4 regions of the Mogibacterium diversum genome follow, and region 1 is predicted to be linked to each of the others. Evidence: predicted binding sites of a transcription regulator. Region 1 holds the regulator's gene; each other region holds the start of a gene.

Region 1 (8,340 bases):
CGATGTTTTGTAAACTCATTACCTTCTACCTCCTATGAATTTAGCGAGAATAACAGTTGTTACGAACCCTAAAATCGCATAACTTAGTGCGATATCTATATGCATATCCATTCTGTTGTCAATCAAGCCAACGACTAAAATCAGCATAACGATATTCGTATTTATGACGAATAAAGCATTGAGCTTGTCGTATACCGTCTTACCTATAAACATCGTTATAACCATTACTATGACGATTGCAAGCAGACCAGCAAGAAGCGCGATAAAATAATTATGCATTAGACTTCTTCCTCCTTCTCTTGAATCGCTTTGATGTCAGTTCAACGACTTCCTTCTCCGTAAAGTCGTAATCAGTAACCACATCGACCACCTTGTAATCTATAGTCTCTCCGTAAAGTTTTGCAACACGCATCTGCATAGATCCATCTAGCAGTCCATCAGCAAACTCGCTATTTAGCGCGTGAACGGAGAAAACACCGCTATCATAGATATCGATAGTTACAGTTCCCGGTGTTAATGTGATTGAATTTGCAAGAATCGCCCTTGCTGCCGGATTGTCGTAATCTGCCTTAAACCATACTACGAGAGGCTCAATTTTCATTTTAGAAGATAATACAATCTTAGAAACGTCTATTGCACTCTTAACGACCTCTTTCATAAGCCACAGAAAATAGATTAGCAGTTTTGGATAATTAGCATGAAGAATAAAATATGTTCGGTTAGATTTAAGCCCTCCGATGCGCAGAGAGCCCACTACGAAACATGAAATCAAAAACGAGGAAACACATCCATAAATTATAAATTTAACTGTAAATATTCCTGACATCACAATCCAGAGAAGCAATAACAAACCATAAACCTCGATGAAATTGAGGTACGGGTTGCTAGCTAGATGCCGGTCGCGAAAGAATTCCCTCATCTTTGCTTTTAACCTTTCATATATAAAATTGATTGAATTGATAACATTAATTTTAGTATACATTATTATTGACAACCTTTAAAGGCTTTTGTTCTATTAACCATACATAATTGTATTATTTATGTTTCTGGTCTTAAAAATGGTCATAACGCTGTATTTCGTTGTCATTTCAATTGCAAACAACTGTTCGAAATGGTATAATTTAATGATTTTAGTATAGGGGGATAAACTAGAATGAAAGATTTTATCAAAGAGGGACAAACTGTTACCATGTTCGTTCCATACGACTGTAACAATTGTTGCCCTTTCTGTGTAAATAAAGAAGACTATAGAGATACATCTTCGTTCAATCTTGATAGATGCTACAGGTCTCTAGACTTACTAGACAAGATTTTACCGCACAACGATATAGTGCTTACCGGAGGTGAGCCTCTTGCAGATCTTGATGCGCTTCAGGACATACTTGATCACATTAAGGATGGTCATCATGTGTACATCAACACAACACTGCCAACCAATGAGAATCAAGATATTCATAGAGTTGCAGCAGTGCTTAACAAAAATAAAGATAAGATTAGCTGCATTAATGTATCAAGACACCTTAAGCATTACGTCAAGGAATGCTCTGATGAGATTTTCGAGCTTCTTGAAGTCCCACATCGCATTAACTGCGTTATTTTCCAGGATGCAACTGAAGCTGACACAAAGGAAAAACTGCTCAAGGTTCTAGATAGATTCTCTGGTCATGAGATACAACTTCGAGCTAACTACTCTAAGTTGACACTTGATAACGTGTTCGACACAGAGCATGACGATTTATTCAAGCTAATCGATTCCATCGCTGAATACAAGGGACAGCTTGAAAAGGAACTGTTCCGTACTGGCTTCCTATTTCAGCTTGGAGACAGCAGAATCACTTATCACAAAACGCTTCCATACAGCAAAATCAATGGTAAAGTCGGTGATATTATCATCAGACAAACTGGTGAAATATACGATGATTGGAATAATTACGGCGAAGAGATGACACTCAATTCACTTACTTTATAGAGGATTTGACATGACAAAGGTTAAAAAAAGCGAAAAACGTCAGCAGCAGGTGCTCGCGTACATGAAGGAAACTATAAAACTAAAAGGATTTCCCCCAACCGTTAGGGAGATTTGTGACGCTATAGGGATCAAATCAACTTCAACGGTATATAGCGATATCAAAGCACTTGAAGTCCAGGGGTTCATCAAAAAAGACCCTAGCAAACCTCGTGCACTGGCAATTGTCGATTCAATTAGCAAAGATGCGAAGGAGCCTATGTTTGAAGCGGATGACATCAACATGGTGCAGCTTCCCGTAATAGGTAACGTTGCAGCAGGTGTTCCGATTCTATCCGAGCAAAATATTGAGGATAACATCCCTTTCCCTGCTCGATTTATCGGTAATGGAAATAACTTCTTGCTGGTAGTACACGGTGACAGTATGGTTAATGTCGGAATAAATGATGGCGATTACTTAATCGTACAAGAAGATCAGACTGCATCTAACGGCGATATTGTTGTTGCGATGATAGACGGCGCATTTGAGACTGAGGCGACAGTTAAGAGGTTCTATAAAGAAAAAGGACACATAAGGCTACAGCCTGAAAACGACTTCATGGAGCCTATAATTGTCGATGACTGTAAGATTGTCGGCAAGGTTAAGGGAGTCTTCAGATATTTTAACTAATATTTCACTTTATACGTACCCAAGGAGGAAACGATGACACAGAGTAACGAACATCACTACTCTAACGGCATAACCGATGCAAGAACACTCGGTTGGCCGAAAACTATTCTACTAGGCCTTCAGCATACATTTGCCATGTTCGGTGCAACCGTGCTGGTACCACTTCTCACAGGTCTTAGCATATCCACTACGCTTTTGATGGCTGGTCTTGGAACACTGTTATTCCATCTGCTGACTAAAGGTAAGGTACCGGCGTTTCTCGGCTCTTCATTCGCTTTTCTTGGTGGTTATGCAGCTGTAGCACCGCTTCAGAATGGTCACCCCAATACAGAAATGCTCCCATATGCTTGCGGTGGAGTAATTGTTGCAGGCTTTGTATATGTAATACTTGCTGCACTTATAAAGTTATTTACGATTGAAAAGGTCATGAAATTCTTTCCTCCTGTAGTTACAGGGCCGATCATCATTTCAATCGGTTTAATACTCGCGCCATCTGCTATCAAGAATGCACAAACTAACTGGCTTCTAGCCATTGTTGCCCTAGCATCGATCATATTCTTCAATATGTGGGGCCGTGGCATGGCCAAGATTGTACCTATCATTTTAGGTGTAATAATCTCATATTTAGTAGCTCTAGCGATGGGACAGATTGATTTCTCGGGTATGGGTAAAGAGTCAATTGTTGCCTTCCCTCCCATCATGATGGCTAAGTTTAATATAAGCGCAATTATCACAATCACTCCAATTGCCTTAGCGACAATGATGGAGCATATCGGAGATATATCCGCCATCAGCGCTACAACTGGTTACAACTACATTAAGGACCCAGGTCTACACCGCACGCTTCTCGGTGACGGACTAGCAACGATGCTCGCCTCTCTATTTGGTGGACCTGCTAATACAACATACGGTGAAAATACTGGCGTTCTTGCACTAACAAAGGTATATGATCCACTAGTAATAAGAATTGCCGCATGCTTTGCGATAATACTCTCGTTTATACCAAAGTTTGCATTTATCATAGAAACTATTCCATTAGCAATTATTGGCGGTGTTTCACTGATACTATACGGCATGATTTCTGCAGTCGGCATTAGAAATCTTGTTGAAAACCAGGTTAATTACAAAAACACTCGAAATACTATAATCACTGCTCTCATTCTCGTATGCTCTCTAGGATTTAACCAGATTGGCGGTATAACATTTACAGTTATTGGCGTAAAAATCACTCTTTCTGGACTCGCCATTGCGGCTATAGTTGGCATTGTAGCTAATATGCTACTCCCTGGAAAAGATTATGAGTTTGACGAGGATAACGAAGACGATAAATTCCAGACATTTAAAGTTTAGTACTTTACCGACTTAAGATTTTATGAGCCGTGAGCATTATGATAGCCCACGGCTTATTTATTTATAAGATATATAGGAGGTCATCATGCCTGCACATAACGCACACTATCTGTTCGGAAGAACTGTTCTAAGCAAGTTACCTGCTGATACTGAGAGGTTAATTAATACAAATGCCGATTCATATGCGGCATTTGTTTTCGGGCTCCAAGGACCTGATATCCTTGCATTTTATAGACCGATATTTCCAAGCATCCTTAATAAAGAAGGTGCAACTATCCATCATAGTCCTGGTTCATCCTTCTTTAAACATGCCTTTAAGGTTGTTCAAGAATCTCCTACTGTAGAGAAAATCAGCTATTTATATGGTGCGATGTGTCACTATATACTAGATTCTCTATGTCACCCTATTATTAATAATTACGTAAAAACAACTGGTATGTCACACAGCTTGGTCGAAAGAGAGTTTGATCACTATGTGCTAGAACAGCACGACCTTACGCCATTTACTATTGAGCTAAAGCTCGTTGCGCCAGTGAGGAAAAATCTCGGTTCAATAATGGCACCTTTTTATGAATCCCCTACCGCTAGCCAGATGCAGCTAGCAACTAGAGATATGAGGCGTTCAATTCTAATACTCGGAACAAAGAATGACTTCCTTCGCAGAAGACTTCTCTCAATCCTCGCTTCTAACAGAGTAACAATGAAACAATGCGACATGGTAGCATCTAACGAATATGATCCTCGCTCAGCGGAGAGCAATTCTGAAATTTGGAAGAAGTACGAAATGGCCATAGACAAGGCTGTTTCTGAAATCAAATACATAAGAAAAAGTCTGATTGATCATAATCAACCAGACCTTAGTCGCTATGAACTAGATTATCTAGGCAAGAAACACTAGAACTCTATAAAAACATCGATGCTCCGTACGTTACCCATGTAACTATGAATGCTGCGACGACTACACCTAGGGCAATTGCAGGGAACGCTCTTTTGAGCTGCATATCCATCATCGCAGCCACTAGAGCACCTGTCCATGCTCCAGTTCCAGGAAGTGGAATCGCTACAAGAATCATAAGTCCCCAGAACTCATACCTTAGGACAACGTCCTTGTTCTTATCAGCTTTTCGCTCCATCCTAAGGACTATACTGTTAAGCTTATCAGACTTCTTGCGCATCAACGCAAATACGTCCCTTGTAAAAACGACGAGAAACGGAACAGGTAGCAGATTGCCGAGCACCGCAATTAATGCCGCTTGCCAGATTGGTAGTCCTGCAATTCCAGCACCATACGGTATTGCACCACGTAGCTCTATAATAGGCACCATAGCCATAAGAAACGTTTTTAGCATCTACCCTTCCTTTCTCACAGTTACTATATAGCTGAAAAATAATACCTGTAAATTTATACTCTCTAGATTTGATTGATATTTATATATTATATTTAACCCATTTATTGTAGCATACGCCGATATCTCTATCAATTCATAATACCCTCACACAGATTGATTGTACTTAAATACCTTTTGTGCTACCATTTACATACTATAGGAGGTACATTATGAAAGATAAAAACGCATGGAATAACTACTCTCCAGAGGAGCTTAAAGCTCTCGAGAATTTAAACAAGGGATACATAGATTTCATTTCAGAAGGGAAGACTGAACGCGAGTGCACAGAGCTTCTAGTCAAGATGGCAGAGGCTCATGGATATCGTGACCTAAATGAGGTGATTAAAAATAATGAAACTTTGAGCATAGGTAGCAAGGTCTACGCAGTTAACATGAATAAGTGTCTTATTACATTTAACATAGGCGAAGACATCGTTAATCGCGGTATGAACATCCTCGGGGCGCACATCGACTCACCTAGAATTGATTTAAAGCAGAATCCACTATACGAGACTGATGAATTTGCCTATCTAGATACACAGTACTATGGTGGCATCAAGAAGTACCAGTGGGTTACTATGCCCCTTGCACTTCACGGCGTAATTGCCAAAAAGGACGGAACCGTTGTTAATGTAAATATAGGCGAGGATCCATCAGACCCAGTTTTCTTCATCAGCGACCTATTAATTCACCTGGCTCAGGACCAGATGCAGCTTACCGCAGCCAAGCTGATCGATGGTGAAAACATGGATATCGTATTCGGCACGCAGCCACTTGACAGCGAGAGTGAATCCGCAGTGAAGGCTAACGTATTAAAGCTACTCAAGGATAAATACGGTATCGAAGAAGACGACTTCTGGTCGGCTGAGATTGAGGCTGTGCCAGCTGGAAGAGCCAGAGAAGCAGGTTTAGACAGGAGCCTAATTCTCGGTTATGGGCACGACGATAGATCTTGTGCGTACACTTCTGCTGTTGCTCTCTTCGAAGTTGAAAATCCAAAGACCACTACTTGTGGACTCTTTGTAGACAAAGAGGAAATCGGTAGCTACGGTGCTACAGGTATGCAGTCTCACTTCTTCGAGGATATAGTTAGAGAACTACTAGATAGACTAGGAATTTACACAGAGCTAAATGCAGCTCGCGTTCTGAGAAATTCTCGCATGCTCTCATCCGATGTAAGTGCAACTTACGACCCTATGTACGCAGACAAGTTCAGCAAGAGAAACGCTGCTCTCTTCGGTAGAGGAATCGTGTTCAACAAGTACACAGGAAGCAGAGGAAAAGGTGGTTCTAACGACGCTAATGCCGAATATCTCGGCAAGCTCAGAGCGATCATGCATAAGCACAATGTAATGTTCCAGTCAGCTGAGCTCGGCAAAGTAGATGTCGGTGGCGGTGGTACTATTGCGTATATCTTGGCACTTTACGGCATGGAAGTTGTAGATAGCGGAATCGCAGTACTCAACATGCATGCTCCATACGAAGCGGTTAGCAAGTCTGACGTATACGAAGCATACAAGGGATATAAGGCGTTTATTATAGAGGCGTAGTCTCAAAAACGCTGATCTATCTATCAGAACTGCGAATTGTAGAGATAAATTTCAACTGCATACATGTCATACCTACTATAATGGTAATTACGAATAATACCCCGTCTCCATAGGAGACGGGGTATTGTAATCTTAATCAATAATTAGTCAGCCTGCTTATTCACACCTCTATTTACATATGAAGTATGTAGTAAATGATGTGCCTTCTCGCCTCCTGGAACTCCGAGATAATCATCGTACATCTTGATAATTACTGGATTCTCATGAGCCTTACGAATTGGAGCATTCTTATCCAAGGTATATAGCCCTTTTGCTCGTTCAGCTCTGACATCGATAAAGTTTCTAACCTGGGAGTCTACATGTGGCTGGCCACCACCATTTACACAGCCACCAGGACATCCCATGATTTCTATGAAGGTATAGTCAGCTTCTCCTGCCTTTACCTTATCCATAATTATCCTGGCGTTTGCCAGCCCGCTGGCAACAGCAACCTTAACCTTCTTGCCCTGCAGGTCGTATTCAGCCTCTTTTACGCCCTTTACGCCACGAACATCTACGAAATCAAGATCAATAAGCTCTTCACCTGTAAGCTTTTCGACAGCCGTTCTGAGCGCTGCCTCCATTACACCACCAGTAGCACCAAATATTACTCCAGCTCCGGTGTATTCACCAAGCGGATTATCATAAGGCTCATCTTCAAGCTTCATAAACTCGATACCAGCCATCTTTATCATCCTCGCAAGCTCACGAGTTGTAAGCGAGTAATCAACATCCTGATATCCATCAGTACCCTGATCATCTCTTCCAAGCTCATGTTTCTTAGCTGTACATGGCATTACGCTTACAGACACGATTTTGTCCACCGGGATACCCATAACATCTGCATAGTATGACTTTGTCACAGCACCGAACATCTGCTGAGGCGACTTGCATGTCGATAGATTAGGAATTAATTCTGGATAGTAGTGCTCACAGAACTTAACCCATCCTGGCGAGCAAGAAGTAATCATAGGAAGGACTCCGCCCCCCTTAACTCTCTCGACAAGCTCATTTGCTTCCTCAACGATAGTGAGGTCCGCCGAGAAATTCGTATCGAAAACTCTATCAAAGCCAAGCCTGTGCAGAGCTGCAGACAGTTTCCCTTCTACTTCCATACCTATCGGTTGATCAAAACACTCAGCTAGCGCAACTCTGGTTGAAGGAGCAGCCTGAACGACTACGAACTTATCTGGGTCTTCAATCGCTTCCTTAACCTGCGTGATAGAATCCTTCTCATATAGAGCGCCTACTGGACAAGCAACGATGCACTGTCCACAATTTACGCAGCTCGTCTCAGCTAAAGGAATATTAAAAGTCGTCCCAACGTAAGTGTCAAATCCTCTCTTGTTAGCACCGATTACTCCGATGCTCTGAAGA
Region 2 (8,340 bases), 210 kb from region 1:
AACGATATCATACTTATGCATGTACGCTGCACTGTGGCAGGCTATGAAATCTGCAGAATTCACATAGTAAGTTGATCTAATAGGTTCATCTCCAAATCTTAGATGAGATATGGTTACACCACCAGATTTTTTAGAATCATACTGGAAATATGCTTGAACATACTTATCGGTATGATCTCCAATAATTTTGACGCTATTCTTATTAGCGCCAACCGTTCCATCAGCACCGAGTCCCCAGAATTTACATGCAACTGTTCCTTTTGCAGAAACAATCGGATTTGAAGTTCTCTCTAGAGAAAGATTGGTAACGTCGTCGTTGATAGAAATAGTGAATTCTTTCTTTGGATTATCAGCAGCCATGTTGTCATAAACAGCGATAATGTCACCCGGCTGAGTATCTTTAGATCCAAGTCCATAGCGACCTCTTGTTAATCTAGGATTTAAATCATCCGAATCTGCTAGTGCAGACACAACATCGAGGTAAAGTGGTTCTCCATTTGAACCAGGCTCCTTAGTCCTATCAAGAACTGCGATATTTTTTACGGTTCTAGGAATCTCCTGCAGTAAATACTTGCTAGAGAATGGTCTAAAGAGCCTAACCTTTATTAGTCCAACTTTTCTACCATTTTCATTTAGATAGTCAACCACTTCAGCAGCAGTTTCACATACAGAGCCCATGGCAATGATTACATCGGTTGCATCTTTTGCACCATAATAGTTAAATGGCTTGTAATCAGTGCCAATACTCTCATTAACCTGATCCATTACGCCTTTAATTATATCTACAGATTCATCATAAAATACATTTCTAGCTTCATTATGCTGGAAAAATGTCTCTGGCTGTTCAGCAGAACCCATCAGATGTGGATGACATGGGTTATTAGCATGCTGCTTGAATCTATCTACAGCATCATGATCAAGCATCGAATCAAGTGTTTCATAATCCCATACTTCAATCTTCTGCTGTTCATGACTTGTCCTAAACCCATCAAAGAAATGTACAATTGGTAGGCTCGCTTTAATAGAAGCTAGGTGCGATACAGCAGCTAAATCCATAACCTCCTGTGGGCTATTTGCAGCAATCATACCTACACCAGTTGCCCTTGCAGCCATAACATCAGAATGATCACCAAAAATAGAAAGTGCATGCGTCGAAACAGCTCTAGCAGCAACGTGGAAAACGCCTGGTAATCGTTCTCCAGCAATCTTATACATATTAGGAATCATCAGAAGAAGACCCTGAGATGCTGTATAGGTGCTGGTCAAAGCGCCCGCATTAAGTGAACCATGAACTGCTCCAGCAGCTCCACCCTCAGATTGCATCTCTACAACGCGTACCTTCTCTCCAAATAAGTTTTTTCTTCCTTCAGAAGCCCATTTATCAATTACCTCAGCCATAACAGAAGATGGTGTTATTGGGTAAATCGCTGAAACTTCAGAGAAAGCATAAGCAACATGGGCCGCAGCCGTGTTGCCATCCATAGTCTTTTTAACCCTTTTTACTCTACTCATACTTACATACCTTTACTTTCATGTACTAATAGCAAGTTGAACAATTAATATAATATTTACAGTTTATCACGATTCAATAGTGCATTCAACGAAATTAAAGGTTCTAAAGATTGTACTTTATATAGCTAAAGCCTCTAATAGTTTCTGTATTTCTAGCATTTTAATAGCCATGAAAACGATGGTATCTTTATTTGTAGGTGGCGAATTTAAACTAGGAAACACAAAATTATAAATAGCAAGACATTTAGTTTTATCTTTACAAACCATCCATAATTCTTTTGTAAAGTATCGAATAGCCTTTTCCACAGCCTCAGGAGATACATGAAATCGCTCTGCAACTTGTCGATATATCTCTCCAGCAATAATAACGTTTTGACGTGCTAGCAGTTGCTTACATACTATGACTGCTTCTACTAAATAACTTGCCCCCATTCCATCTTTCATAAAAACAGAACCAGCAAATGCACTTCTCAAAATGTGATCATCTACTAACTGACTTAGATCATAATCGCCTTCATCCATGCAATTAATTATCTTTTTAATTTCAGCATACAAAATTCTTAGTTTCAAATCTCTGAAATAGTTGAACGATGTACACTTACTAACTTTACAATCATGATTTAAACAAGAAGCAAACACTAACGATAACGCATCTTCTGCGTCAAATGATATAGATTCATTATTTTTAATAGAGTAAAAATTTTTCATCGGATTATGCTTGTTATTCATAATAATAATTCCCTCTTTCATTAATATTAATGCCCACACTTAAACATTAAACAGTAATCATATTTTTTAACTTCTCAAATGTAGCGTCTCCAATACCTTTAACTTGCTTCAAATCTTCAACTTTTGAAAACCTATGGTCCTTTCGATAATCAATAATCCTCTGTGCAATCGCATCCCCAACGCCAGGGAGGCTCATGAGTTTAGACTTGTCTGCCAAATTAATATTAATTATCCCACCATCATTGTTCGATTTATCCTCATTTTCTCTAGTTATATCCCCACCTCCATTGCTCGGTATAACGATTTTCTGACCATCTTGAACAAACTCTGCTTGATTTAATGCGTCCAGATTAGCATCTGATTTTAGACCACCTGCTTTTTCAATAAGTTCAAAAACTCTAGTTTTTTTCTTGACCTTATATACTCCAGGTGAATTAACGGCGCCACTTATATCTATGTAAAATTCATCTACTGCTTGAGGGCGTTCCTTTTCCTTGACTTTTTCTGTCTTATCAAGCTTGATAGTATCAGCATTACTAGATTTCATATGTATTCCTGTAGCTCCAATGAAGATAACAACAACAAGTGCAACCTTGTATTTAAGCTTTCTATCCTTCGCAAATTGGAATCTAATACAATCAATTAAGTGATTTATCAGGTCATTATTTGTTTTTTTCATATATTACCCCTTCCGGGGGTAGATTCAACTACATAGATAATACAATTTAGAAAATTATTTTGCAACAGTCTATCAGAAAGTCAGGAACATGTAAATATATATTATTTATAATTATTTTACAACATAAAACCCCATATAAATCAATGCACTCTAGATTGGCAATACAGTATTAAATATTTTTTATATAGGTTTTTAATGTAAAATAGGTGAATACATACTGCAAATAATGCAATTATGTATCCACCTATTTTGCTTATAATATCTTAAGTACATCATGTAGTGTCTAGATATAATTTTAGCCACATGAAAGATTTAGAAGCTTGAAAGAAAATTAATTACCTAGTCATCGTAATATTCAAACTCATAGTCTTCTATTCTAACCGTATCTCCCTCTTTCAAACCAATCTTCTTTAGCATTTTAATGCCGCCTCTATCCACAATAAATTTATACAAATATCGCATTGAACCTGTATCCGTAAAATTAGTAGATCTAAAGATTTTAGAAAGCTGCTTACCTTCGAGAACAAAAGCGCCGTCATACGCTCTATAGGCCTTAAGTTTCTTGAAGTCTTCATCGAGCTCATCCTTCTCAAAATCAAAGTATTCAACTTCTTCCGCTTCTGGTTCAACATAATTATCTAGCTCATTGATTGTAGCATTAAGAAGTTCTTGTATACCTTGTCTAGCCGCAGCAGAAATCTTGAATACTCTTTTGCCTTCATTTTCAACAAATTCAATAAATTCTGTTAGCTTTTCCTCATCGCAAACGGCATCTATCTTGTTTGCAGCTACAAGCATAGGCTTTGCCAGCAGCCTTTCATCGTACTTTCTTAGCTCATCAATTATCTTCTTATAATCATCTATTGGGTCCCTGCCTTCACTGCCAGAAACATCAACTACATGAATAAGAACCTTTGTGCGCTCAATATGCTTTAGGAACTTAATTCCGAGCCCCATACCTTCATGTGCACCTTCTATAATTCCCGCAATATCTGCCATCACAAAGCTTTTGTCATATAGATCAACTACCCCAAGATTGGGATCTATAGTCGTGAAGTGATAATTTGCAACTTTAGGTTTTGCACATGTAGAAACGGAAAGTAACGTTGATTTTCCAACATTAGGGAAACCAACGAGTCCTACATCAGCGATGAGTTTAAGCTCCAGAATTACAGTTCTAACTTTAGGTAATTCACCAGCCTCAGCAAAATTAGGTGCTTGTCTGATGGAATTCTTAAAATGAACGTTACCCTTTCCACCTTTACCACCTTTTGCTGCGACAAGCGTATCCCCGTTATGCGCCATATCCTTCATCAGAAGTCCTGATTCTTTGTCAATAATCATGGTTCCAACAGGAACTCTTATCTCCAAATCCTCCCCGCGCTTACCGTATTTCTTACGACGCATACCGTTTTGACCATTTTCAGCTTCATACTTGCGCTTGTATTTAAAATCCATTAGTGTGCGAAGGTTATTATCGGCAACAAATATAATATTACCTCCATCGCCTCCATCGCCTCCATCTGGACCACCTTCTGGAACGTATGGCTCTCGTCTAAAGGTTACGGCTCCATCTCCACCTTTTCCAGATGTAATAATTATTTCAGCTCTATCTACGAACATTTATTTCTCCAATATATTAAAAATGACCCCTTGAAATAAGGGGTCAATAAGTTTAAGCTTCTTCGCTGTATACGCTGATCTGCTTTCTCTTCTTGTCAAATCTCTCAAACTTAACGTTGCCATCGATCTTTGCAAATAGAGTATCATCTCCACCGATACCAACATTGTTACCAGGGTGGAACTTTGTTCCTCTCTGTCTAACAAGAATGCTTCCAGCACTTACATACTGTCCCGCACCTATCTTAAGTCCCAAGCGTTTGGACTCGGAATCACGACCGTTCTTGGAACTACCTACTCCTTTTTTACTTGACATGACTAGTCACCTCCTATATTGAAATTCTTAATTACTTAGATTCAATTGCTGAAAGAATATCAGCCTTAGTAGCCTTTGAAGGAACCTCAACTCCAAGATTCTTAGCAATCTCTAGAAGCTCTTCCTTCTTCATTGATAGCGAAGCCTTCACTTCAGACTTCTCTGCCTTCTCTGTAGTCTTAGCCTTAGCTGGAGCTGCCTTCTTAGCTGCTGCGCCAATGCCTGTAACCTTAACTAGAGTGTATGGCTGTCTGTGACCATTCTTTCTTCTGTAGTCCTTCTTAGCCTTGTACTTAAAGATAATAACTTTTTCGTTCTTACCCTGCTCGAGTACCTCGGCCTGAACTGCACAACCTTCAACAAATGGTGTACCTACCTGAAGTTTGTCTCCTCCAACAGCTACAACCTCATCAAAGGTAACTGTCTCTCCAACTGCAGCGTTAAGCTTTTCAACCTTAAGTACGTCATTCTCCTGTACTCTATACTGCTTACCGCCTGTTTTAATAATTGCGTACATATTAATTCCTCCTCAAACCAGACTCGCCAGAATTACGGGTGCTACGCTTAAAAACCCATTCTGTGCGGCTAACCGTCTAAATATAACATGTTCCAGGACTTATGTCAAATCCCAGAACATTATAAATCATTATTATTCGATTACTACTCCATCTTCGTCAACTTTAAGCTCTTCTTCATCATTACCGTGAATGGCATCCATGATTTTAGTCTTAAGAGTCTCAAGAATCTCAGGATGAGAAACGAGAAATTCTTTTACATTCTCACGACCTTGCCCTATTCTTTCACCCTCATAGCTATACCACGAACCCGCTTTATCAATGAATTTCATATCTGTAGCAGTATCTAGCACATCACCTGCAATAGAAATACCTTCTCCATACATTATATCGAACTCAGCAATTTTAAATGGAGGTGCTACTTTATTTTTTACAATTTTAACCTTGGTTCTATTACCAATGGTCTCATCACCACGCTTGATAGAATCAGCACGTCTTACGTCAAGTCGCATGCTAGCATAGAATTTGAGTGCTCTGCCACCAGTTGTCGTCTCTGGATTACCAAACATGATTCCGATTTTTTCACGAAGCTGGTTGATAAAAATAACACAAGTATTAGTTTTGTTAACGGTTCCTGCAATCTTTCTGAGGGCTTGTGACATAAGTCTGGCCTGGAGTCCAACGTGAGAGTCTCCCATATCACCCTGAATTTCAGCCTTTGGAACTAGTGCAGCCACAGAGTCTATAACAATAAGATCAATAGCTCCACTTCGTGCTAGCATATCGCAAATCTCTAGCGCTTGTTCTCCAGTATCAGGCTGCGACACTAATAAATCATCTACATCTACACCTAGATTCTTAGCATAAACAGGATCTAGCGCATGTTCAGCGTCGATAAACGCTGCCTTACCGCCAGCCTTCTGAGCCTCTGCGATGCAGTGCAATGTAAGAGTTGTCTTTCCTGATGATTCAGGTCCATAAATCTCAACAATACGGCCACGGGGAACACCACCGATACCGGTCGCAACATCTAGTGATATAGAGCCCGTGGAAATCCCTTCAATGTTGTTATGAAGACCTTCATCTCCAAGCTTCATAACTGCACCTTTGCCAAACGCTTTCTGAATCTCATCTAGAGCATGTTCAAGAGCCTTTTCTTTATCACTAACATTACCGATTAAACTCTTGTCTTTACTTGACTTAACTGCCATAGTCCCTCCTGTATATTTCGAACATCTGTTCGTATTGTATATAATCTTCTTTTGTTTGTCAAGATTATATATTCTTTGCATGATAACGGTCAAATTAAATATCGATATAAATCAATATTAGAACCACTATTTCAGTAAATTTTCACACTATAATACATTTTACCAATATTCATGAGATTACATAAAAATCTAGCATTATCTATTATCGATTTAATATTTAGATCATTTTTTATTAATTACTTAAATTGCGTCATTGATGATATTATAAACAACTAAAAGCATCCTAAGTTTGAAGAAGTTACGATTCCATTTTCTATCGTTTCTCTTGGTGTTAATCTCAATAAAACCGCTCTTGTTACCTAGTTTATTGCCACAGGCATACCCAATGAAAGCATTTCCATTTTCACGTCCTTCATCAGCTTCTGGTCCAGCGTATCCTGTTATGGAGATTGCAATATCGCTATTCGAAGACTTTTGTGCTCCTTTTGCCATTAAAACCGCAACTTCTGAACTAACGACAGAGCATTCTTCTATAATTTTACTATCAACGCCTAAAACTCCAGCTTTCGCAGTCTCGCTATACGTGACAAACCCATGCGAAAAAACATTAGATGCACCTGGTACATCAGTTATACAAGATGCGAACATGCCTCCCGTACATGATTCTGCAGATGATAAAGATAATTTGTTTTCTCTTAGCTTCCTAACAACAACCTCAGCCAGTTCTTCGTCATTATAACTGTATATATACTTCCCAATTAACTTGTCGATCTCACGAATCATGTTCTCCACAGCTAGTTGAGCTTCTGTCATCGTTTCTCGCTGTGAAGCTACACGAAGTGTACACTCACCTTCTTTTGCATACGTTGCTATCGTAGGATCCTTCTGATTATCGATGATTGGAAGAAGCTTCGTCTCTAGGTCAGATTCACCTATTCCGATAGTCCTAATAACCCTATAATACATTTGCTTACTTGAAAATCTTTTTAAATAATCTACTACGCAGTTTTCAAATAACCATTTCATCTCACGTGGTGGACCGGGTAGACAAATTGCACATTTCCCATCCTTCTCAATGCCAAAAGCCGGTGCTGTTCCAGCTTCATTATGAAATACTTCCGCGCCTACAGGGATATATGCTTGCTTGCGATTATTTTCAGCCATAATTCGATTTCTATCATCAAAATAAGACTTTACTTCCCTATAGCATCTTTCATCAAAATACAGATCTACACCCATAGCCTCTGCAACTATTTCCTTGGTAAGATCATCCTGAGTTGGTCCTAGTCCACCTGTCAGTATAATCATATCACTTTCAACAAAGGTAGAAATAATTAACGCTTTTAACCTTCCAGAGTTATCGCCAACTACATGGTGATACATGACATTAAACCCCATCAAGTTCAATTGATTTGAAATATATGTCGCATTTGTATTTACAGTCTGACCAAAAAGTAATTCAGTTCCAACCGCTATTATCGAGACGTTCATCTTGATTACCCCTTATTACCCCTCTAAGCAATTACTCGGCGTACCTGAGCACCCCGAGTAAGTTTAATATATTAAATATATGTTTTGATACTAATACTAATGACATTTTGCATTATATTTGAAATGCAAAATTTACATTGAGAATACATCTTTATTTTTGATTATATACTCGCATCCCGAATAAATTGTTGCTGCCAAAGAGGCCCAGAAAAGCGCCATACCTATTGTCATCAGCACATATACTGAATCAAACGTGAGCGCAAGAAT
Region 3 (8,340 bases), 190 kb from region 1:
ACCACAAAAATAAAGATCTTATAATACCTGTGATGTTTAATCCGCCAGATGGAATTACATCAGCAGAGCTCGGATATTTAGCAGACGAAGTAATCGATAACGAAGATATTGTTTCACTTTACTTATATTTAGCATCAAAGGGATATATAAAAATAGAGGATAACAAAGATAAAAGCAAGATTATGATTACATCTTTAAAGCCTCCCGAGAATGAAGAAAGTTATGTAAATGATTTCTACATAGCTTTATTTGATTCGATATATGAAGTAAGTGTAGGCAAACAGATTAGTATAGATGATGCTAGTAAAAGATTAGAAAACTCTCTTGATAAAATTTGCAAAAGTATTATAGAAAAATTCGAAGGAGATAAATCGTTCTACTCTGAGAAATCTAAGGGACGTGAACTAATTGCTAAGATATTAGGTGGTTTCGGAATTGTATCAACCTTACTGTTTTACTTAGATAGATTGCACATCGAAACTTGGAATATTCCTCCAAATATATTTTTTCTAATTACAGCTATCTGCATTGTGTCGATTAATTATATAATAAAGAAAATATCATATAGAAAAATGAGTACTGCATCAAATGGTATGCGTAATATAATATTGTTGGGTGTGCTTTATGGAATATGTGCAATCGCACTAAATGTTTTTCTTTTTTCAATATCCAGATATCTAACACCAATATATTTATATTTAGCTTTTATAATATATTTGATGCTTCTTCCATTTTTAATAAACGGGATAAAAGTCAGAAGCGATTACAACCGAAATATATTTGGTGAAATTGTCGGATTCAAGAACTTTATAGAAAGTGTAGAGCTTGACAGGCTAAATGAGCTTGTAGATGAAAATCCAGCGTATTTCTATGATGTTTTACCTTATGCATATGTGTTTAAGTTAACGGATAAATGGATTTCGAAGTTCAATACTATATCGGTGCCTAACCATTGCTCTTATACTTCATTTGGACAAAATGATTTAAATCCTATGACAGTTAATAGGATGATAAGTAATATTGAGCTAAGAACAGAAATTGAAGTGCCAAATACCTACTCGGGAGGATTTATGGGTAGCAGTAGAGGTGGCGGATTCAGCGGCGGCGGATTCTCAGGTGGCGGCGGCGGCGGATTCTCAGGTGGCGGTGTCGGAGGTGGCGGCGGCGGTGCTTGGTAAGTCTATATTTTACTATTATTGTTAGGAGCCTGATTAATGGAGAAGACATATCGATCTTGATACTGAAACTGATTATTTGTGCGGACACTTTGCAAATATAATAATAAGTGAAATATACGAGATTAAATTCGGGGGAAAGAATGGATAATTTTGCATGAAACGAATGAGTAAAATGAAAAAGCTGCAACCATCAATTGAGTGGAAGAAAAGGTATGAAGAGGTAAAGAACCTGCTTACATCACCGGTAAACTATGCAAAGTGCTTTGACATGAAGGAAATTCAGGGCAAGGAAATATTCATTTTGGATATGGGTGAAATTGAATTTTCTACAGGAGATATACTTGTAAGAGATCCATTAGTATGGCTAAACAGAGATGAAAAAGCATATTTAACATCTGTGCCGAGAGGAAAATATAGAATTGAAACGTTAGTTGTAAAATTAGAAGAAGATCACTACAGGTACGCACTAACCAGAGTGAGATTTACAGAAAACGTCCCTAAGATTTATTACGAGGCACTTAAGGGTGATGAAAATCTAGATGATGTAGATGGTGATAGCATATTTGGATTTAATGTAGATGCTGGTCTTGCAACTATAGTTGATGTAGAGACAAGAAACGCATACTGTGATTTTAAAGATAAATGGTATGCAGAAAACCCCGACAAGAATATATATGACGATTTTTTTGCTGAGGTTTTTGCAAAGAATGCTGAGGAGAATCCAGTTTATCAAAGAGAGGGTGGCGACTGGATAAATTTTAAAATACCAAATTCAGAACTCTCAATTCCCATGATACAATCAGGGTTTGGAGATGGAAGATATCCTGTCTATTTTGGTTATGACGAAAACGGAGAGCTTTGCGATTTAGTTGTTGAATATATATATTTAGCATAATGAAATAAAATCACCGAGAAGTCTCGGAGAAAGGAAAATCCAGATTTTTATCAGGTAACTGGAATATACGCGTGTTATGAACGACCTTCAAATAGATTATTTTATGGCCGTAGCTACTAATTCGAGCTTTACCAAGACATCGGAAGAACTCTTTGTATCTCAGCCTGCAATTTCCAAGCAAATTGCACTTCTAGAAAGAGAGCTTGGGGTTAAGCTATTCATTAGAAATAACAGGAGAACAGAACTTACAGAGGCTGGGAAGAGATATTTTGATTTTTTTAGTCGATATAAGACTGAAATGGGCAATATTAAACACGAAGTAGCTGAATTAGATGGCATTACTGCCCAAACAATAACCATCGGAATACTTGAAGGTTGGGATTTTGCATCATGGCTTACTAACGCTATAAAAAAGTATAGAGATTCACATGGTTATGTAGATATATTGATTAATTATGTCGGTGCCAAGGAAGTATCAACGCTGCTCCTTACGGATGAGATTGACATTGCAATTTCGCTAAAAAATACTTTTGACACATTCGCAGAGATAGAATCTCGGAATATACTCGAAACCAGAAAGAAACTCGTATATAACAAGCAAAATATTTTAGCTATGAAAGAAAATCTCAGTCCAGCAGATTTTGCTAATGAAAAATTTTTTGCTCCCTGGAGTATCATGGATGATACAGTTACAAAGAGCATTAACATGTATATGCAGCCGTATGGTATCAGGCCGAATATTCAGTTCGTAAATAATTTTGAATCGATGATTAACTGTGTAAGATACAACCTTGGTGTTGCAATTTGCGATGAATTTACGGGATATCTCAATGATAAGAATTTAGAATCTATTGATTTACAAAAAAAAGAATTTATCTGTGCTGGAATGATTAAGAACAGCACTAATGATGAGGTTAGGGAATTATATGATCTGGTTATATCTTGTTCAGCTGATTCATAACAACGCGGTTATGCAGAGCATACCTAATATTCAATTATACAAAGGGACCTTGTTTGTTTAAAATATAGACAAACAAGGTCGTTTCGGTTTTAACGATTTTGAGCTATGGATTGTTTTTATTATGGATGGAGGGTATTACAATGCCAAAGAGTAAGAAATTAACTGCAGTATATGCACTCATTATGGATTTACCACTCAGCATCGTTGTTACTATGGTAGCACTTGCACTAGGTGGTAATCTGACAATGGAAAGATTTATTCCGAGCTTTTGCTTAGCTTATGTACTTACATTTTTTATTAATTTTCTGCCTGTTGGTATGATAGGTTTTAAATTCGCAAGTAAGTATGCAGAAGATAATACATTCAAGTTTGGACTTCTTGCAAATGTTGTTGTAGCTTTTTTCTTTGTAGTTATCTTGGATTTAGTGATGACAGCTTTTGGTGTGTTCATAGCTGGTAATGGAACGATGAATGACTATTTGTTTGCTGTTGTTGCTGGCTTTATACCATGTTATATTCCAACACTAATTATAGCGATGATATGGTATCCCGTAGCAGACAAGGCTTCAAGAGCAATTTGTCATGAATAAATAGGAGGTGTTAGTATGAATAGACCAGAATTCTATCCAGTCAGGAGTCTAATATACGTCGATCTTGCCCATGAGGATTATAGGATAAAGCTTGAGAATTGGTTATACAGGTACCATATTCCAGATAGTATTTCGCAATTTGGACCTTATGTGTCAAAGTATGCATTTTATCAGGCTCTTCCAACACCTCCAGGTGGTGAAAGATTTGGTACTGTAAGAATGCAGATGACAGAGCACTACTGGCTAGCAAATCCAAATGATATTAGAAGTTTCGTACATCATAAGGCACTGACAGAGTATTTTCCTAAGGATGTACTAATATGGCAAAATAATATGCCTGATGAGGGGAACTCTCATAAAATTAATAAATCCGAAGAGGTTAATTTTGAAGGTGATGATGCGAGAGCTACAAAAGGGAGCGAAGAATTAGGTACAGTTCCATTTATATTTGCATTTATCCCGGTATGGTGGGAAGAAGACTTCAAAGGTGAAGGCAGAACTGTTGAAGATGGACCAAACTATAGATGGCAGTTTATGGTTCATTACCCTGAGGGGGTTACTCTTGAAGAAGGAGATAAGTGGCTTAAGGAAGAATTCTTACCAGCCTATACAGAACAGGATGAAGTAATAAGATGTTTATCTAGCAAGATAATAAAGGAAATAAATGGCTGTGATTTTGATCGCGTTGTTGAAATGTGGTTCCCATGTCAGTCCGCGTGGGTAGCAGCGACAGAAAAGGCTGCTAAAATAGTAAAAAAGCCATCTTGGGGAGAGACTGCGGATTTCCCATATCTCAAAAAGTCATATGGAATCTCGGGAATTTTCTTATCAGATATAGCAAGATCAGATAATATGACTGGTTATCATGGTTATATTACAATGAGGTAAGAACGGAAATAATATGAGTAAAAGGGAAAGCCTTAATCGCGACGGTGGCAAGGGTAAGTATAAAGAAGTGCTTACCCTTGCTCTCTTAGTTGGAATTCTTCCTCCAACATGGGCTTTAATAAGCCCATATATAGGAGTGCACGTTGGACCAATAGCTCTTATTGCTGCTGGCATATATGGTGCAAATGGGAATAAATTCGAAGACTCTTTTAAAATAGCAGCTGGATATATCGCTGGAGACATATGGTCATTAATTGCCACAGTCGTGATGCAAAAAACGCCTTTTAGTGCGAATATTAAACTTTGGTCTACTTTATTTATACTAGGATTTATTGCAGTAATAATATCTGCAAAATTTCCCAGGTATGTATATCTGCCAAGTTTCCTAGCAGGATGGGCGATAGCGATGTTATCGATGAATCTAGATTCAACAACTCCATTAATAAGGATGACAATTGAAATCGGAGTAGCGATGGTTGTGGGTGTATATTACGTTGGAGCTTTGATAGATAAGATACACAAGATAGTAAATGCTAGATAGAGATAATAAGTGAGAATTTTAGTCATAATGAATATGAGATGATGCGTAATATATTAAATATTTCTGTAATTGATATGTTGCGAATGATAAGGAAACTACCTGAACGATTTAGTTTAGGTAGTTTTTTATTAACAAAATAATTAAAAGATATTTAAAGAATATGAAGGTATTATCACAGTGAAGCAAATAAGTATCGATGGGGACATGAATCTAATGAGATATAACTATTCCTAAAATCATAATTTTGGGAATAGTTATAAAACAAGAAATATGGCTGCCACGGAGGCAGCCTCGTAAATGGAGCTTTATGTATTTGACAACAAGTGATGTAACACTGTACCAATACCTATGTAATAATAAGGAATATATACTCTGTATTCGAATATCTACCGTAACACGGAGGGGTCATATACCCTTATCTCATAAAAAACGCCTCTAAGGCGAAATTTTGGCCTCGCTTTTTTACGACTCTACTGGAACTAGAATAGTATCTCCTGTTTTTACATCAGAAGCAGATATACCATTAAGTTCACATATCTTGTTAACTGTGGTGCGAGGATCAACGTACTTGCCACTATACTTATTAGCAATAGACCAAAGTGTATCGTTCTGTTTAACTTCAACTTGTCTATATGTATCTGAAGTACCAGCTTCAGTTGTAGCGAAACCTAGTAAGCTGTACACGAGCATAGTCATGCTTAATACTGTTACTAGGACAAATATAAAAAATCTAACTGGCGAAACGATTTTGTATTTCTTTTTCATAATGATTACCTCCGTATATATGATACTAATAGCTTATAGCTATGGTATTAACTATCAATGAATTAAAAAGAACAAATGTTCTATTTGGATGTTCATAGTATAACCCCTTACATATTTAAAGTCAATAAGAAAAAGAACAAATGTTTGAAAAAATATAAAAAGATGCTGTAATTCTGTATTTACAGCATCTTAAGGATGATAAGTTGTTCGAAATATTAATAGTTTTTTCTTGTTTTATTGCTTGGAAAGAATAGATATGGTAGGTATTGTATGAGTTTTAGATGACTATGCTGTTATATCTGCAAAAGACGCATCAATAAACTCAGCTAGTTTTTCTCCATTAATTATTATCTGGGCTCCCCTCTTTCCTGCCGAGATATATATATGATCATATAGTATTGCAGTTTCATCGATGAAGGTCGGAAAATGTTTTTTCATTCCTATTGGAGAGCACCCACCTCTAACATAGCCTGTTAGCGGAAGTAGCTCTTTTACATGAATCATCTCTATCTTCTTTGCACCTGCTACAGACGCTGCTTTTTTAAGATTTAACTCAGATGCAACTGGAATTACAAATACGAAATATTCTCCAGTATTTGAATGAGTTACCAATGTTTTAAAAATTTCTTCTTCAGATATTCCTAGTGCTGCAGCAACATGCTCTCCAGAGAGATCAGATTCATCATAATCATACTCACTTATATCATGGTCAATACCAGCGCTATCTAGCTGTCTCATCGCATTAGTTTTTTCAATTTTTTCTTTTTTAGCCATAATCTAAACCTCTAAACTATCTTCAGAATCTTCATAAGAGTCAATAAATTTAAGTAATAAATCGCGTTTTATATAACAAAATAGCATAATAATAATGCTAACAATAATCAAGAAAGCAATACCAAGGTAATTTCTATGTGCTAAAAACATTCCGAATAACAAGCTTTCAAGAATTCCCGGAGACCTGCCGAGTATCGAAATAAATATAAATGGTTTGATTTTTATATTTGAAATACCAGCAATATAGCTGGTGAAGTCTTTCGGAATACCAGGTATTAAGTATATGAGAAATATTATCACATAAGCGCGTCTACTATTAAGTTTTCTCACATATGATTTAACTTTTTCTTCGCCGAATATAACATGAAGAGCGTCATTTCCAAGGACTTTTGCAAGGTAGTAAGTGATTACTGTCCCAATGAAAGCTCCCGCTAGTGATATTAAGAAACCACCTAGTACCCCATATAAGTAACTTGATGCGAACTGTATCGGTTGACCTGGTATGATACATATGACGATTTGAATAATTTGCAGTAATATTAGAGGAATAAATGCAAAACCTTTAAAGTCATCAAGTCTATTTGATATATTTGACAAATAATCCTTATTGAACAATGTATCTTTATATAAGAGATATAACACGAGTGGAACAACAATTAATATAGCAAAAAGCAAAAATAGCTTACCAAAGGCGATTAACCGTTTAGAAATAGTGATATTACGTGTATTTGCACGTACATCTTGTTTTAAATCAGTTATTGTTGCTTTCGCTGTACATTCAATATTATTTTCTGTTTTCTCCTTGTGCTTTGTTGACATCTATTAGGCCTCTATTTACTAGCTCCTGCAAGCTTTTTATGATACCGAATCGAGCATGTTCATAAGTAAGACCGCCCTGATAGTAAGCAATATAAGGCTCTCTGAGCGGGGCATCAGCACTTAATTCAATGGAAGAACCTTGTACAAAGGCGCCAGCTGCCATAATCACTTGGTCATCATAACCCGGCATATCCCAGGGAATGGGGGTAACGTATGCATCGATTGGTGCAGCAGACTGAATCGCCTGAATAAATGCTATCGCTAAGTCAGGATTCCTGAATTTAATTGCCTCGACTATGTCACTTCTCTCTGAAGAAACCGGTGGGCACACCTCATATCCGAGCATATCGTAAACAGCACCGCATAACATAGCTCCCTTTAGCGCTGCATTTACAACCTTGGGTGCAAGGAAAATTCCTTGAAGAACGGAACGATTTTGTCCAAAAGTTAATCCGCATTCTGAACCAATGCCTGGACACGTGAGGCGATATGAGATTCTCTCTATTAGATCTTCTCTTCCGCAGATATATCCACCAGAAAGCGCTAGTCCACCACCTGGATTCTTGATAAGAGAACCAGCAATTACATCCACACCAAAATCAGTCGGCTCCTCTGCACTTACGAATTCACCATAGCAATTATCTACCATAACTATGATGTCCGGGCGAATTTTGTGTATAAGATCAGTGACTTTACGGATGCTGTCCAAGGTTATCGCTGGTCTCCAGTCGTACCCTGTTGAACGCTGCATTGCAACTACCCGCGTATTCTCGTGGAGCGAATTTTTTATTGCCTCTAGGTCAACATCCAAGTTATCATTTAACTCAACTTCGCTGTACTCTATACCATAATCCGTCAAAGTTCCCATATAATCATGGTCATTAATGCCGATGACCGTCTGTAAGGTATCATATGGTCTACCTGTCACG
Region 4 (8,340 bases), 400 kb from region 1:
ACATTTCTCTCTCCTCATTCGAATAAATATACAATTGACCCGTTCAATTAGAATGGATATGCACTAAAAAAGAAGCCCCCTCAGAGCTCCTGCAATTCATCCCTGTACAACCTAATGTACCCTTCAGAATAAAAGCTTCTCCCATCCAGACTTTAACTGTCGGCTTCGGAATCTAACCGAATCATGCCTCTCGGCTCGCGGGCTATACCGCCGGTAGGGAATTACACCCTGCCCTGAAGTCAATTACCATATTTATCAGTTCTAGGTTCAAATAGTTAAAGATAATAAACCAAGAACTAATAAGTATAATAGAACTATTATTGAGCTCTGTCAATAGTCGCAATCATTATGAATTGTGTAGTTTTGAAGAAATAATTGCGCACTATTAAATATTATATGGCTTTATTTAATTTTAGGTGTATAATCAAGTTATACAAAACTAACACAAGTTGTTATTTATACACAGGAGGTGATCCCATGAATAATAAAAAAGTTACAGTAGCTGGTGGCGGCGTACTAGGCAGTCAGATTGCTTTTCAGAGCGCTTTCTCCGGATTTGATACAACTATATGGCTAAGAAGCGAAGGCTCCATAGGCAGGTCTCAGCCTAAGATAGACAGGCTATACAAAATTTATCTATCTGAAATCGAAACGCTAAGGCAAAATCTAGGCAAGCCTGGAATCCAAGTTCCTGGAGGTTTCGGGGTAAAAGCTGAAGACCTAACTAGCGAGAAGCTCAACGAACTCCAAGAAAAAGTTGAATCTGCTTATAAGAATCTAAAGCTATCTCTTTCTCTAGAGGATTCTGCAAAAGGCTGCGATTACTATATAGAGAGCATGGCTGAGATTCCTGATGAAAAGCATGAGTTCTATAGAAAGCTCGATAAAGTGCTCGACGATAATACTATCGTAATGACAAATTCTTCGACATTCCTTCCTAGCACATTTAAGGAAGATATATCTAAGCCTGAGAGATACCTCGCACTTCACTTTGCTAACAACATCTGGAGAAGCAACATTGGTGAGGTTATGGGACACAGCGAGACATCCCAGGCCGCATATGACGAAGTAGTTGAATTCGCTAAAGCCATCAACATGGTCCCTATTAAGGTTCTGAAGGAACAGCCTGGTTATCTGTTAAATTCTATGCTGGTGCCATTCCTAAATTCTGCACAGTACCTGCTCGCTAACGGAATTGGAGATCATGAAAATATCGACCGCGCTTGGAAGCTAGGAACAGGTTCTCCACTTGGTCCTTTCCAGATACTCGATATCGTCGGACTAACAACTGCTTACAACATCGTATCCAGCAACCCTGAGTCAAAGAACCCAGATTCAAATGCAGGCAAGATTGCAGCAATGCTTAAAAAGTACATAGATGAAGGTAAGACCGGCATCAATGCTGGTGAAGGTTTCTATAAATATAGATAATCTTCTGAACATCCTGTCTGTGACATCAGAGGTGGCATTTAAATAAATGCTGCCTCTCTCTTTATTTATTAATGACCTCACTTCGCTCTAATGATATAATACCAATGCTAATTAATAGAGGTTAGAGGTGACAAGATGGCATATATCAATTTTAAAGAAATCGACAATTCAAATGTAACTATCGAATGTAATTCCAGCAACAAACCAGAGGATTATACGCTCGGTACTTTCTCATGCGAGGAATTCCTGCAGCACCTAATCGGCAAAGGAATTATCCCTATAGATGAAAACGAGGCAGAGAGACCTCACGCACTTAACACAGTCAGAGAGTTATATGAGCTCTGCAAGAATAACCTCGGCGATATTCAGGTTATGACTGATGCAAGAGCGGATCAAATAATCGCTTGCCGTGAAAATGCTGATGATAACCAGTCAAAATTCACCGGCTACAAGCTTCTAGAGCTTCGCTACTATGACTGCGAACCGGAGTCGCAGATTATTAATTTCAAGTATCCGTATACCGAAGAAAAGCAGTATGACTGTAATTTCAACGTTAAGATGTTCATCAATAATCCTATATTCTTTAATACAGTCATAAGGCTTCTGTATGAATACAGCGGTCCTGTGCTAATATATGATTACTGGAGACCAGTTGGCATGGAACTTCTTGGTACAGTTGAAGGAATCGAGCAGATTGCGCGAGTTTAATCATAGGTTCTCCCATATGCATTACAGACAAGATGTGCTACCTTATGGTCTGACAAAACATATCGCTGATTTGTCAATTTAGATAGGCGTATCCACACTCCCTGCTTGAGAGAGCAGGGAGTTTTATTCATCTTGTGGCTCGATGCCCCTAGCATTTAATATTTCTAGTTTGTATATCGATCTCAGAGAAATTTCTTTATCAAGAATTGTGATAGTCTCTTTATCTGGTCTTACCTTTGTGACTAATCCACTAATTTCTATATATCTGCCATGCAGCTCATCATTGGCAAGGGGTTCAAAGTAAAGTATTCTGACCTCAACACCATTTTCTCTAGCTAATATGCTATTGCTACACTTTTCGTATATGGTTGCAATCTTGCAATCTAAATCAAAATACTCATCATCAGTAAGTACCCTTTTGATATCGTAGATTACCTCCTTCTCCGCTAAAACATCATCGTACCCTGACAAGGCAGCAAAAGGTGCGAATATCTTAGCTCGCTTCTCACTGCTCATCCGCGGATACTTGTACGAAAATCTATCAGCCTTATGGATTGGTCTCACTCTATTGATAATATCGGCATATTCAAATTTTGTTGCCCGTATTATTCTTTCATCGTATACACCCATCTATGCTCTATGACCTCCTATCTGATTGTTTCTCTCTATATATGTACTTCCTTCTTCGAGATTCATGCCTTTTATCAAGGCATTGCTTCCATACTTCTCTCGTATCGCTAACATAACCTCTTGCAGTTCACATTCTTTAGAGTCATCTGTATCACAAGAGTCTAGTGAAAATATATCAATCTGCTCATCTTCATCTACTCCCTTGATATCGTTGGCGGCTATGGTTATACGCCTTATGTAAAGTGCTGGATCTATCAGGCGATCAAAAGCTTTCTTTAAGCTTCCTATAATCTCTGCGGTGCTATTCGTAGCAATACGTAGCCTAACATTGCCAGACACACCCTTAGGCATCAATCTTCCGTAAAAATCAACCACAACCGGACCGTTATACTCTCCGCTCTCAAGACTCTGCCCATCAAAGCTGATGAAAAAAGAAAAATGCGATGCAATTAGTTTCTTCCGTACCATATCCATGGATAGCTTATCAGCCATCTCGATAAATATATTGCGACCTTCTCCATGAGCATATGCACGAGGCAGAACCTGCCCAGTAGAGAGCGAATGCGCTGCTGGCTTATAAGACTTGATATCCGACATGGTACATGGTTCCTTACCCCATGCATGATCAATCAGGATCTCAGCGTCTACACCAAATGCTTTATATAGGTATTCCTCCTCATTAATCGATATGCGAGCTATATCCCCCATCGTATAAGCCCCAATTTTAGCGAGCCTTCGGGCTTTACCACGTCCGATCTGCCAGAAGTCAGTTAGCGGTTTATGGTTCCAAAGGAGATACTTATAAGATGTCTCATTGAGCTCTGCAATCCTTACGCCATCTTCATCGGCTTTGCTCTTCTTGGCAACTATATCCATACCAACCTTAGCAAGATACATATTAGTTCCAATTCCCGCAGTTGAAACTATGCCTGTCTCAGACAGCACGGCTTTAATTATAGTCATCGCCATCTCACGAGAAGCCGAAACCTTGTGGCAAATCGCTGCCTCCTTATACATGTGAAGGTAATGCGTTATATCCATAAAGCATTCATCTATGCTGTATACATGAATATCCTCCGGGGAAACAAAATTCATATAAATGGAATAAATTTCCGATGATATGCGCACATACTCAGCCATCCTCGGCGGTGCTATGATGTATTCAATCTCATGACCGCACTCTATCTCCGCTCTTCTTATCGCCTGCTTCGCTTCAAATAATCTAGGTCTCCCCGGCACACCAAGGGCCTTCAGTGCGGGTGAAACCGCTAGGCAAATCGTGTTGTCTGATCTAGTTGGATCAGCAACTAGTAGCCTAGCCTCGAGCGGATTAAGCCCTCGAGCTATGCATTCGACAGACGCATAATAAGACTTCAGGTCGATGCACAGGTAGGTCCTGCTCCCCTCAAGCTCCTCCTCTTTATTAAATATATTGATTGACGCATTCCCATCCATCTTCACTCCCTGATGACGACAAATACTCCGCTTGACTTTTTTGCTTGCCCCAATTATAGTGGAGGCACAGGCAAAAATCAAACATATGTTCTTTTATTTTCCCGCTAAATCTTTATGATTTTTGTTGAACTCCACTGACCTCAAGGTGTTAAAAATTTTTTGATAGTTTTGTGAAACTTTCTTTCTACATTGACATGATAAATCACCGGTGGTAAACTGAAAATGATTTTTAATTTCGGTTATTTCCCCATTTTTATGTCGTCTACGCTTCGATTCATAGAAGAATTGCGGTGCTCGGACAATTACAATAACCGATACTATTTTTGCAAAATCTGTATTTTTCACGTTACATAGCATGGAGGTTTTTATGAAACGTAACAAGCTTATTAAAATATTTGCAATTATGATGATTGCAATCCTTTCACTTGGTACACTTGCGAGCTGCGGCAAGAAGGAAGCAGACTCCAAGAAGCTCAAGATTGTCGTAACTACATTTCCTGAATACGACTGGGTTAGAGAGATTCTAGGCGACAGAGTCAAGGATGTTGATCTGAAGCTACTTCAGAAGAATGGTACTGATTTGCACAGCTTCCAGCCTTCAGCTCAGGATATAAAGGATATTTCAAATGCTGACATTTTCGTCTATGTTGGCGGTGAGTCAGATGAATGGGTTGAGGACGTTCTCAAGAAGAAAAAGAACAAGGACCTCGTTGCAATCAACCTCATGGACGAAATGAAGGACAGTAAGAAGGCTGAAGAAGTCAAGGAAGGTATGCAACCAGAGAAGGAAGATGAAGATGAAGGTGACGGCCATCATCACGAAAACGCCGAGGAAGTAGAGTATGATGAGCATGTATGGCTATCTCTCAAGAATGCGATTAAGCTCTGCCAGCCTATCGAGCAGGCAATTGCTAAGAAGGATGAGAAGCACGCAGATACTTATAAGAAGAACCTCGATGCCTACACTAAAAAGCTAGAGAATCTAGACAACAAGTATGCTGAGGCTGTTAAAAACGCTAAGGTTAAGACTCTCATCTTCGGAGATCGTTTCCCATTCCGTTACATGGTAGATGATTATGGTCTAAACTACTATGCTGCATTTGTAGGCTGCTCAGCTGAATCTGAGGCTAGCTTTGAGACAATTAGCTTCCTATCCAACAAGCTCAACCAGCTTAAGATAAAGCATGTTTTAACTATCGAGAACTCTGATCACAAGATTGCTAAGTCTGTAATCAAGAATGCCGACGGAACTAAGAGAGACATCAAAACTCTTGATTCCCTGCAGTCTATGAAGAAGGGCGACATTAAGAAAAAGACTTACCTCAAGACGATGGAGAATAACCTCAAAGTTTTGCAGGAGGTTCTAAACAATTAGGTATTACTAGGAGAATAAATTGAACAAAATGGTAAGAGAGAGTAAAGACTCTTCATTTAGTATCATTTGCGAGGGGCTTGCTGTCGGGTATTCAGGCAAGCCCCTCTGTAATGGATTCGATCTGGAGATTAATAACGGGGATTATATTTGTATTGTAGGAGAAAATGGCGCCGGGAAATCGACCTTGATTAAGACCTTGGTAGGTCTGATTCCAGCGATTAGCGGCAAGGTCTTGCTGCGCGGTGACATTGATAAGAGTGATATCGGCTACCTGCCGCAGCAACGTGAGATGCAGAAGGATTTCCCGGCTTCCGTATGGGAAGTCGTGCTATCTGGATGCCTGGATAGACTTGGATTTAAGCCTTTTTATGGGCATAAGGAGCGAAAGCTTGCCGCTGATGCTATCCGAGAGCTTGACCTCGAGGATATTAAGAACGAGAGCTTTCGCGAGCTTTCTGGCGGGCAGCGGCAGCGCGTGCTCCTAGCACGCGCCATCGCCGGCTCCAAGAAAGTGCTGGTTCTGGACGAGCCGATCACCGGGCTCGACCCGGTGGCCGCTGCCCATCTGTACCAGCTGCTGAACAGACTGAATCAGAACGGAACAACAATCATAACCATCTCGCACGATATCAGCAAAGCGCTATCCGCGGCCAACAAGCTACTGATAATGAGCGATAAGCCTCACCTGGCTTCAGAAGCGGAGAGGAAGGAGGTTCTAGATGTCTAATATTTCAGAACAACTACACATGTACCTTTCTCACTCCTTCGTCCTGTATGCGCTAATCGTAGGCGTTTCAATAGCCCTCTGCGCAGCTATGGTCGGAGTAACGCTGGTGCTCAAGAGATTTTCATTTATAGGAGACGGACTTTCCCACGTCGCATTTGGCGCGATGACAGTCGGCACTATTATGCACGTATCGAGCAATCTATATGTGACCATGCCAATCACTATACTCGCAGCTATACTGCTGCTTCGAGGCAGCCAGAATAGCAAGGTTATGGGCGATGCCAAGCTGGCGATACTATCAGTCGTATCACTTGCCTTCGGCTATCTGATGATGAACGTATTCTCATCATCGGCAAACGTATCGGGAGACGTATGTACGACATTATTTGGCTCCACATCGATATTGACGCTGACAACAGAAGACGTAATCCTATGCCTAGTAATCTCGGCAATAGTTATAGTTTCCTTCGTGTTTCTGTACAACAGACTTTTTGCTGTCACATTTGATGAGGAATACGCGAAAGCTACAGGCACTAAGACAGAAACATATAATTTAATCATCGCAATCATCATTGCTGTTATAATAGTACTGGGAATGAACCTGGTAGGCTCACTTTTGATATCCGCGCTCATCATCTTCCCTGCTCTATCGGCGATGTGCGTATTTGGAAGCTTCAGAGCAGTAACCATCTGCTCTATAATCCTATCAATAGTTGCAGCCTTGACCGGAATGTTTATATCAATCCTAGGCGGGACTCCAGTAGGAGCAACGATTGTAACGGTGGATGCAATTATGTATCTTATATTTATACTCCTCGGCAAAGTGACTGCTAGAGGATAATTTTACAGAATGCAAAGATGATAAAATGACTAACAACAAAAAGACTAAACTAATTATAATAATAATCACGCTACTGGCTTTTGTATCAATCTGCATTGGAGTTACGCTACATATCGTAGCTCACAATAAGGCGAAGACGGATGGTCATGTTGACATCGACCTCAGTACCATGAGTGCAACAGCAATCTACTCTGAAGTGTCTAACATGATGACAGATCCTAAGAAATACGTAGGAAAAACTATCAAGGTAAAGGGATACTACACCGTAAGCATCGATCCAGGTACTGGCGAGCGCTATACGTACTGCCTGATTCCAGATGCAACCGAATGTTGCCAGCAAGGGCTACTCTTCAAACTCAAGAAAGGTGAAGCTTCGAAGCTACCAGCTGAGGACAAGAAATTTGTCATATCTGGCAAATTCACACTCAAGACGCTACCTGAAGATAAAAACGCCACGTACGTAGAGCTCGAGAATGCCAAGGTGTATAAAGACGGTAAGTAACGTATATAACGCATATAAAGAAAAAGGCTATAGTAAATCATAAATGTACCGACCTCAAGTTAGACCATAATCTAACGATTAGAAGGCCGGTACATTTTCCTATAACCGTTTTTATCACTTATTATTCCATTTTGTTTCTGCGACTCGGCCTTCTCTCGAGGACTTTAATCCTCTTACATAAATCCGAGCAGTGTATCAACAATCGGCACTACTATAACGAACAGAATCGTACTTAATGTTACTACATTAGTCGAGAACTCGACATCACCATCTCCATGGCTTGCTAGGATTGGCAGCACCGCTAGAGCAGGTGCAGCCGCCTGTATAACGAACGTCCTAAATTCATCAACCGGCATATTCTTAGCTGTGAGCATAAGTATTGCAACCATAACTACAGGTCCTAATACGAAACGACCTACTAGGGTTATAATCGTATCCTTATCCAGTGTAATCGTCTTAAGGCCAGCCTTTGCAAGGACTATACCTATATAGATTAGCGACAGCGGTGTTACGATATTTCCTACATATGTAAGCGTGCTAGTAGCAAAAGCTGGTACTGGAATCCTCAAAACGAGGAATACTAGAGCCACTAAGAAACCAACTAATGGCGCTGGAAGCAGCTTCTTCCAGTCGAACTTTTCTGCGCTCTTATGCTTACCCGATTTGCTATC

The links. Region 1 encodes LexA, which represses DNA repair genes until DNA is damaged. Its sites were predicted from a motif close to AGAACANNTGTTCT; they were not measured.
Region 2: a site for LexA is predicted at 6,601-6,614, ahead of recA (recombinase RecA). Genes of this name have one in related genera too.
Region 3: a site for LexA is predicted at 5,887-5,900, ahead of yneA (cell division suppressor protein YneA). Genes of this name have one in related genera too.
Region 4: a site for LexA is predicted at 4,303-4,316, ahead of C5Q96_RS05355 (Y-family DNA polymerase). Genes of this name have one in related genera too.

What each region holds. Positions count from the first base shown of each region.
Region 1 is NZ_CP027228.1:739,715-748,054, forward strand. Features, by position in the region: gene mnhG (monovalent cation/H(+) antiporter subunit G) at 1-19, opposite strand, end outside; gene C5Q96_RS03495 (monovalent cation/H+ antiporter complex subunit F) at 19-279, opposite strand; gene C5Q96_RS03500 (Na+/H+ antiporter subunit E) at 272-982, opposite strand; gene C5Q96_RS03505 (radical SAM protein) at 1,154-1,969, shown strand; gene lexA (transcriptional repressor LexA) at 1,980-2,636, shown strand; gene C5Q96_RS03515 (uracil-xanthine permease family protein) at 2,670-3,986, shown strand; gene C5Q96_RS03520 (zinc dependent phospholipase C family protein) at 4,072-4,884, shown strand; gene C5Q96_RS03525 (COG2426 family protein) at 4,889-5,335, opposite strand; gene C5Q96_RS03530 (aminopeptidase) at 5,545-6,924, shown strand; gene C5Q96_RS03535 (NADH-dependent [FeFe] hydrogenase, group A6) at 7,068-8,340, opposite strand, start outside.
Region 2 is NZ_CP027228.1:529,103-537,442, reverse strand. Features, by position in the region: gene nifJ (pyruvate:ferredoxin (flavodoxin) oxidoreductase) at 1-1,512, opposite strand, end outside; gene C5Q96_RS02495 (sporulation initiation factor Spo0A C-terminal domain-containing protein) at 1,630-2,241, opposite strand; gene C5Q96_RS02490 (helix-hairpin-helix domain-containing protein) at 2,288-2,920, opposite strand; gene obgE (GTPase ObgE) at 3,260-4,543, opposite strand; gene rpmA (50S ribosomal protein L27) at 4,596-4,856, opposite strand; partial or broken gene rplU (50S ribosomal protein L21) at 5,068-5,373, opposite strand; gene recA (recombinase RecA) at 5,506-6,582, opposite strand; gene C5Q96_RS02465 (competence/damage-inducible protein A) at 6,823-8,073, opposite strand; gene pgsA (CDP-diacylglycerol--glycerol-3-phosphate 3-phosphatidyltransferase) at 8,206-8,340, opposite strand, start outside.
Region 3 is NZ_CP027228.1:548,784-557,123, forward strand. Features, by position in the region: gene C5Q96_RS02550 (DUF2207 domain-containing protein) at 1-1,178, shown strand, start outside; gene C5Q96_RS02555 (DUF4241 domain-containing protein) at 1,342-2,073, shown strand; gene C5Q96_RS02560 (LysR family transcriptional regulator) at 2,150-3,034, shown strand; gene C5Q96_RS02565 (hypothetical protein) at 3,175-3,624, shown strand; gene C5Q96_RS02570 (acetyl-CoA hydrolase) at 3,640-4,512, shown strand; gene C5Q96_RS02575 (DUF1097 domain-containing protein) at 4,526-5,053, shown strand; gene yneA (cell division suppressor protein YneA) at 5,516-5,818, opposite strand; gene ybaK (Cys-tRNA(Pro) deacylase) at 6,104-6,592, opposite strand; gene C5Q96_RS02590 (TVP38/TMEM64 family protein) at 6,596-7,411, opposite strand; gene C5Q96_RS02595 (methionine gamma-lyase family protein) at 7,377-8,340, opposite strand, start outside.
Region 4 is NZ_CP027228.1:1,141,805-1,150,144, forward strand. Features, by position in the region: gene ribD (bifunctional diaminohydroxyphosphoribosylaminopyrimidine deaminase/5-amino-6-(5-phosphoribosylamino)uracil reductase RibD) at 1-4, opposite strand, end outside; FMN riboswitch at 130-245, opposite strand; gene C5Q96_RS05340 (3-hydroxyacyl-CoA dehydrogenase) at 478-1,431, shown strand; gene C5Q96_RS05345 (hypothetical protein) at 1,567-2,139, shown strand; gene C5Q96_RS05350 (hypothetical protein) at 2,263-2,769, opposite strand; gene C5Q96_RS05355 (Y-family DNA polymerase) at 2,770-4,224, opposite strand; gene C5Q96_RS05360 (metal ABC transporter substrate-binding protein) at 4,592-5,599, shown strand; gene C5Q96_RS05365 (metal ABC transporter ATP-binding protein) at 5,628-6,326, shown strand; gene C5Q96_RS05370 (metal ABC transporter permease) at 6,319-7,167, shown strand; gene C5Q96_RS05375 (hypothetical protein) at 7,193-7,669, shown strand; gene C5Q96_RS05380 (AEC family transporter) at 7,843-8,340, opposite strand, start outside.